DNA from 2 places in the Comamonas brasiliensis genome. Region 1 is predicted to be linked to the other one. Evidence: predicted binding sites of a transcription regulator. Region 1 holds the regulator's gene; the other holds the start of a gene.
The links. Region 1 encodes FNR, which switches genes on or off when oxygen is low (the NO sensors DNR and NnrR bind a similar motif). Its sites were predicted from a motif close to TTGATNNNNATCAA; they were not measured.
Positions count from the first base shown of each region.

Region 1 (3,410 bases):
CGCATCTCCGAAAAATCCGTGTTCCTGGTGCCGCGCTAGGCCTGCGGCATGCATCGCGACAGCCACGCAAGGGCATCGCGAATCAGCAACAATTGATGCTGCCCGATTGCAGGTTTGCAATTGGGCAGCCAGATTTCTGAAAAGAGGTTTAACCATGTCGGCAGCACAAGCCAAGGCCCTGCAAAAGGCCAAGATCATCCACCCCGAGGACGGCAAGCCCTGGTGGAAGTTTGCCCATGTCTGGCTCGTCATCGCCGGTCCCGCCGTGGTGGTGGTCGCGGGCATCGTGACCGCCTATATCGCCATGAGCAAGCCGGATCCAGTGATCGACCCCGACTACTATCGTCACGGCATTGAGATCAACCAGCGCCTCACCGAGAGCGAAAAAAGCCTGGCGCCAGCAGTGACGGGGCGCAACCATGCCGCGACGCCGGCCAAGGACCATCCGCTGGATCGCTGACCGAGATTTCAACGCATCCCAAGGCCGCTTCCGCGGCCTTTTTTTGCGGCCCTGGTTGCAGGCTTTTCTGTAGCCGGTGGGCCGTGACGGCGTTCTATGTCTTGGTCGACCGAAGAGTCGGGAGGGCCCCTGCAGTTCTCGGAAGCCGGCAAGGGATGGGCGGGTGGAGTTCAATAACAGGAGCGCATAGCGCTTTGTCACAGGCTATTTCAGATAGATATAGACCCAAAATCGATACACATAAAGCGCTGGAAGCTCTTTAAATAATAGCGGTCCAGGGTTTCCCATCTGAGTGCATGCCCTTGGTATGGCTGGGAAGGTCATGGCAATTGTGCAAAATAGGTTCAAACCCACAGGCCAAGGAGAATCGCGATGGATGCTCGACGCTGGATGTGGATTGTCTGGCCGGCTTTTCTGGCCGCGGCAATCATGGAAATGGTGGTGTTTGCCTTTGTGGACCCGCTGGACATGCACTGGCTGGGCTCGCCTCTGGAATGGTCGCGCAATGGCATTTACACCCTGGCCTTTTTTGCCTTCTGGGCGGTCACCGTGTTCAGCGGACTCATGACCGTCATGCTGGGGCGTTCGGCCAGCGATATGAACCAGGGCATAGTCTCGGAGCCTCTGGTCGAGTAAGGCGCTGCACACAGGACCGCAGTTTCGAACAGGTGGCGGCTTCGGATGGAGGGGCTGGCCGCTCGCTGTGCCGGCGGCCTTGGCGGTGGAAACTCCAGGCAGGTGTTCGCCGTCATCAAAAAAGCCCGCTGTCTGCGGGCTTCGTCTTGAGGGCTGCTGTCGAAGTCAGTCCTGGCATTGCTGGCTGTTGACGATGCGCCTGAGCGCCTCGGTATCCAGAATGCGCAGATGGCGCTGTCGGACTTCGATGATGCCTTCCTCGGCGAACTTGGAGAAGGTGCGACTCACGGTCTCCAGCTTGAGGCCCAGATAGCTGCCGATTTCTTCACGCGTCATGCGCAGCACCAGCTCCGACTTCGAAAAGCCGCGTGCCGACAGACGCTGCACCAGGTTCAGCACAAAGGCCGCCAGACGCTCTTCGGCGCGCATGCTGCCCAGCAGCAGCATCACGCCATGCTCGCGCACGATTTCGCGGCTCATGACCTTGTGCACATGATTTTGCAGTGCCGTGACTTCGCGCGAGAGCTGCTCGAGCTTGTCGAAAGGCATGATGCAGACTTCGGCATCTTCCAGCGCCACGGCATCGCAGGTGTGGTGGTCGTTGACGATACCGTCCAGACCGATGATCTCGCCGGCCATCTGAAAGCCAGTGACCTGGTCGCGACCGTCTTCGGTGGCCACGCTGGTCTTGAAGAAGCCGGTGCGAATGGCGTACAGCGAGGTGAACTCCTCGCCGTTGCGAAACAGCAGCCCGCCCCGTTTGACCTTGCGGCGCGTGGCCACAATTTCGTCAATACGCTCCATTTGTTCATCGTCCAGGCCCATGGGCATGCACAGTTCACGCAGATTGCAGTTGGAGCAGGATGCTTTGATGGTCTGAAGATTCATGGGCTTTTCAGCAACGGCACAGACAGACTTGGAATGGAGAGTCGCGCCGGTCATTGACCTCGTAGTTAGTGATGAGTTGGATCAAATTGTCGCAGTACTTGCCTTGCGCTCTCTTGATATTCATCAAGGACAGTTGGATTGCCTTGGGGCACATTGTTTGCATTCATTCAAAAACATGTGCTTCTGCCCATTATGGGCATGATTTCCAGGATCTGATTTTCTTTGAAATCTGCTCAATGTGGAGTGTGGGCGCACCCTAACTTTCAGTTATGACCGCAGTCACGCCCGAGTTGCTGAGCCGCTTTGATATTCCCGGCCCGCGCTACACATCATTTCCAACAGCCGACCGTTTTGTTGAGGCTTTTGGTGCAGACGACTATATCCTGGCATTGAAACAGCGCAAGACGCATTCGAGCTCACGTGCCTTGCCTTTGTCCGTTTATGTGCATGTGCCATTTTGCGAGTCGCTTTGCTATTACTGCGCCTGCAACAAGATCGTGACCAAGCATCATGAGAAGGCTGCCGAATATCTGGATTATCTGGGCCGTGAACTGGCCATGCATACCGAGCATTGCGGCAAAGGCCAGCTGGTAAGCCAGTTGCATCTGGGAGGCGGCACGCCGACCTTCTTCAGCGATGCCGAATTGCAGCAGTTGATGCTTCTGATGCGTGAGCATTTCAAGCTCGATCTAGCCGGCGAGTATTCCATTGAGGTCGATCCGCGTACCGTGAGCAACGAGAGGTTGAAGACACTCAAGGACATGGGCTTCAATCGCCTGAGCTTTGGCGTGCAGGATTTTGACCCAGCGGTGCAGAAAGCGGTGCACCGGGAGCAGCCAGCCGAGCAAGTCTTTGAGCTGGTGGCCGAGGCCCGCCGTCTGGGCTTTGTCTCCATCAATGTGGACCTGATTTACGGCCTGCCCAAGCAGACATCCGAGTCTTTTGCGCGAACGCTGGCCCAGGTCAATGAGTTGCGTCCCGACCGCATTGCTCTGTATGCCTATGCGCATCTGCCCGAGCGCTTCAAGCCGCAAAGGCGTATTGCATCGGCTGACTTGCCCATGGGACAGGAGAAGCTGAACATGCTCTCCGGCGCAATTGATGCCTTCATGAATGGCGGCTATGTCTATGTGGGCATGGATCACTTTGCGCTGCCCGATGACTCTCTGGCCATCGCCAAGCGTCAGGGGCGCCTGCATCGCAACTTCCAGGGCTACAGCACCCAGCCCGACTGCGACCTGATTGCACTGGGCGTATCGGCCATCGGCAAGGTGGGCGCCACCTACAGCCAGAACGTCAAGACCCTGGAAGAGTATTACGACGCCATTGATGGCGGCATGCTGCCCGTGCAGCGCGGATTGGCGCTCTCGCGTGACGATCTGGTGCGCAGAGCCATCATCATGGCCATCATGTGTCAGGGCTCCGT
Region 1 is NZ_JAANES010000001.1:728,896-732,305, forward strand. Features, by position in the region: gene ccoG (cytochrome c oxidase accessory protein CcoG) at 1-39, shown strand, start outside; gene DJFAAGMI_RS03285 (FixH family protein) at 155-460, shown strand; gene DJFAAGMI_RS03290 (hypothetical protein) at 833-1,096, shown strand; gene fnr (fumarate/nitrate reduction transcriptional regulator Fnr) at 1,262-1,984, opposite strand; gene hemN (oxygen-independent coproporphyrinogen III oxidase) at 2,254-3,410, shown strand, end outside.

Region 2 (3,410 bases), on a different contig from region 1:
CTGGGGCCGCGCTGGAACGCCATCGTCGCCGCCGCCGTGGCCTTGACGCAGACGCCGCCCGCGCTGGAATCCAGCCATATCGATGCGCTGCGCGCCTCCGGTCTCGACGACGCGGCCATCTCCGATGCGCTGCAGGGCACTGCCTTCTTCAACTGGGCCAACCGGCTCATGCTGTCGCTGGGCGAGCCCCTACGCACGAGCAACTGACAGCACAGCTCACCACAGCCCCAGCAGCTTCCACCAGGCGCTGCCGACGACAGCGAAGATCATCAGCTCCAGCACGCACATCGCGGCCCCCACGCGCCACCAGACGCCCAGAGTCACATAGCCGCTGCCGAAGATAATGGGCGAGGTGCCGGTCGCGTAATGCGTCAGCGTCATCATGATGGCCGAGCCGGCCGTCATCATCAGCATGAAGGGGACGACATAGTCGGCCGGGATCAGCTGCGCACCCACGGTCAGAAAGGCCAGCATCATGGCGCTGATATGAGCCGTGGTGCTGGCAAACAGATAGTGCGAGAAGACGAAGACACCCACCAGAATCGCGGCCACGGGCAGCCAGTCCAGGCCGCTGGCGACGATGGCATTCTTCAAGCCCTCGGCAAACCAGGCGACCACCCCTAGCTTGTTGAGCTGCTCGGCCAGCATGACCAGGGCACCAAACCAGATCAGGGTATCCCAGGCGCTTTTTTCGGACAGCACATCATCCCAGTCGATGGTGCCCGTGATGATCAAGGCGAACAGACCGAGAAAAGCCACCACGGTCGGGTCCAGCGTGAAGGCCGGACCGAAGAGCATCTGCGGCACATTCGCCCACAGCAACAGCATCATGCCGAAGGTCCCGAGCATCACCCGCTCCTTGCCCGACAGCGGGCCCATACGGACCATCTCGGCACGAGCGTATTCCACGGCATTGGGCGTAGCCTTGAGCTCGGGAGGCGACAGCAGATAGACCGCCAGCGGCATCAGCAGCAGACACAACAGGCCTGGCAGCAGCATGTAAAGCGCCCAGCTTGTCCAGCTCAGATGCAGGGACTGGCCCGTGGCCTTGGCCACCAGGTCCACAACCAGAGGATTGGGCGCCGTAGCGGTCAGGAACATGGCCGAGGTGATCGGGTTGGAGTGGTAGTTGACCAGTGCCAGATAGGTCCCTACCTTGCCTTGCGTTCCCTTGGCCGGGTCCGACTCAAAGGCATTGGCAATGGACTTCATGATCGGATGCACGATGCCGCCGCCGCGCGCCGTGTTGCTTGGCGTGAACGGGGCCAGCACCAGCTCGCAGATCGCAAGTCCGTAACCGATGCCTATGGTGCGCTTGCCCATCAGCGCAATGAACAGCAGGCCGATGCGGTTGCCGAGCCCCGTCTTCTTGAGGCCGCGCGAGATCAGAACCGCCACCACGATCAGCCAGATCAAGGGGTTTGCAAAGCTGCTCAGCGCATCCGTGATCGCGCCCTTGGATGAGCTGGAAGTGACCTGAGACAGCGACACGATGACAATCGCCATCAGAGCCATCACGCCTATGGGCATGACCTTGAGAATGATCGCCACGATAGTCGTCAGAAAGATGGCCACCAGCTGCCATGCCTTGCTATCCAGCCCAGCCGGCACCGGCGTCAGCAGCAGACCGATCAGCACCAGGGTGGCAACCAGTGCAGGCACCAGCCGAAACGGCACGGCCGCTTTGAGGTAGCGGAACATCGAGACGATTTTCTCGAACATACAAGTCCTTTTCTTTACCTGCAGCGCATCGAGACACCATACCTCAGCTCGGAGAAATCCAGTAGACACGGACGGGCATTGGTGCTCAGGTCGCAGACTGGCATCATGATGCAGTGCCGCACGGCCTCGCCCCCAGGCCGACGTTCACCTTGTCGGCATTTGATCGGCATCAAGACTTATGGAAGCAAAACCGACGGCCAGGCCCGCGGTATGCCAGCATCCGGGGCTGGGACATATGTCCATGGATTGAGCAGGAGAGCCACCCTACATGCCAGCGAACCGATTCTTGCCCGATGAATGGGAAAACCGCCTTGAGGAAATAGACTTGGAGATCCTGCATCAGGCAGCTATCTGCAAGATCCGGCTGCTTGAGCCCGGTGCCGTGGAGCGCGTGCTGGCCAACGATGTAGGCATCTGCGGGGCCGCGCATGAGACGGCATTCCGGACCTTGCGCGGTCTGCTCTATCTGCATTACACCGAGGTGCTGCATATCAGCGAGGTGCTCAGCCCGGAAATCGCCCAGGTGATCGCCGACCGCGTACGCGAGCACCTGCGCCGTCGCTCAGGCACGCAGTCGGGGGTATGACGAGTCAAGGCGGGTGCCGCCTTTTGGTCCATGGAGAAAATGGACAAAAAAAGGCCACGACATTGTCGTGACCTTTTCAATTTGGTTGCGCGAGAAGGATTTGAACCTCCGACCTTTGGGTTATGAGCCCAACGAGCTACCAGACTGCTCCATCGCGCGGTATTTCCAATTATAGCAGGCTTTGCAGCCTGCTCGAGGCTTATTCAGCTGCTGCAGCGACTTCTTCAGCGCGCTCAACCAGTTCCACATAGGCCATGGGAGCGTTGTCGCCCACGCGGAAGCCCATCTTCAGGATACGTGTGTAGCCGCCGGGACGCTGAGCGTTGCGGGGACCCAGCACGTTGAACAGCTTGGTCACGCTGTCGCGGTCGCGCAGACGGTCAAAAGCCAGACGGCGGTTAGCCACGGTGTCAACCTTGGCCAGAGTGATCATGGGCTCGATGACGCGACGCAGTTCCTTGGCCTTGGGGACCGTGGTCTTGATGGCTTCGTGCTCGATCAGCGAGTTCATCATGTTCTGCAGCATTGCCTTGCGGTGTGCAGAAGTGCGGTTCAGTTTGCGGAGGCCGTTGCCGTGACGCATGGTGCTTTTCCTTTGCTCCCCGTTTTTATCCGGAGATCTTTATTAAATTAAATCAGGCAGCCGTATCAGGTACTGCCCGAGGCACTTGGACTTTGCCAAAACCATTCGATTTCAGCAAAGTCCTCTATTGTAGCGATTAACGCTTTTCCAGGCCAGCTGGTGGCCAGTTTTCGAGCTTCATGCCCAGCGTCAGACCGCGGGAAGCCAGAACTTCCTTGATCTCGTTGAGCGACTTACGACCCAGGTTGGGAGTCTTGAGCAGCTCGTTTTCGGTACGCTGGATGAGGTCACCGATGTAGTAAATGTTCTCTGCCTTGAGGCAGTTGGCAGAACGCACGGTGAGCTCGAGCTCGTCCACAGGACGCAGCAGGATGGGATCGAACGAGGTGGCAGCACCGCGGCCACCGGCAGGAGCGTCGAACACGCTGGCGATATCGCCACCGTCGAGCTGGGCAAACACTGCCAGCTGTTCCACCAGGATCTTGGCGGATGCGCGCACTGCGTCTTCAGCGGTGATGG
Region 2 is NZ_JAANES010000002.1:776,178-779,587, forward strand. Features, by position in the region: gene DJFAAGMI_RS11920 (alkylhydroperoxidase domain protein) at 1-207, shown strand, start outside; gene DJFAAGMI_RS11925 (DASS family sodium-coupled anion symporter) at 217-1,722, opposite strand; gene DJFAAGMI_RS11930 (hypothetical protein) at 1,991-2,308, shown strand; tRNA gene DJFAAGMI_RS11935 (tRNA-Met) at 2,391-2,467, opposite strand; gene rplQ (50S ribosomal protein L17) at 2,508-2,891, opposite strand; gene DJFAAGMI_RS11945 (DNA-directed RNA polymerase subunit alpha) at 3,028-3,410, opposite strand, start outside.
Region 2: a site for FNR is predicted at 1,882-1,895, ahead of DJFAAGMI_RS11925 (DASS family sodium-coupled anion symporter). Genes of this name have one in related genera too.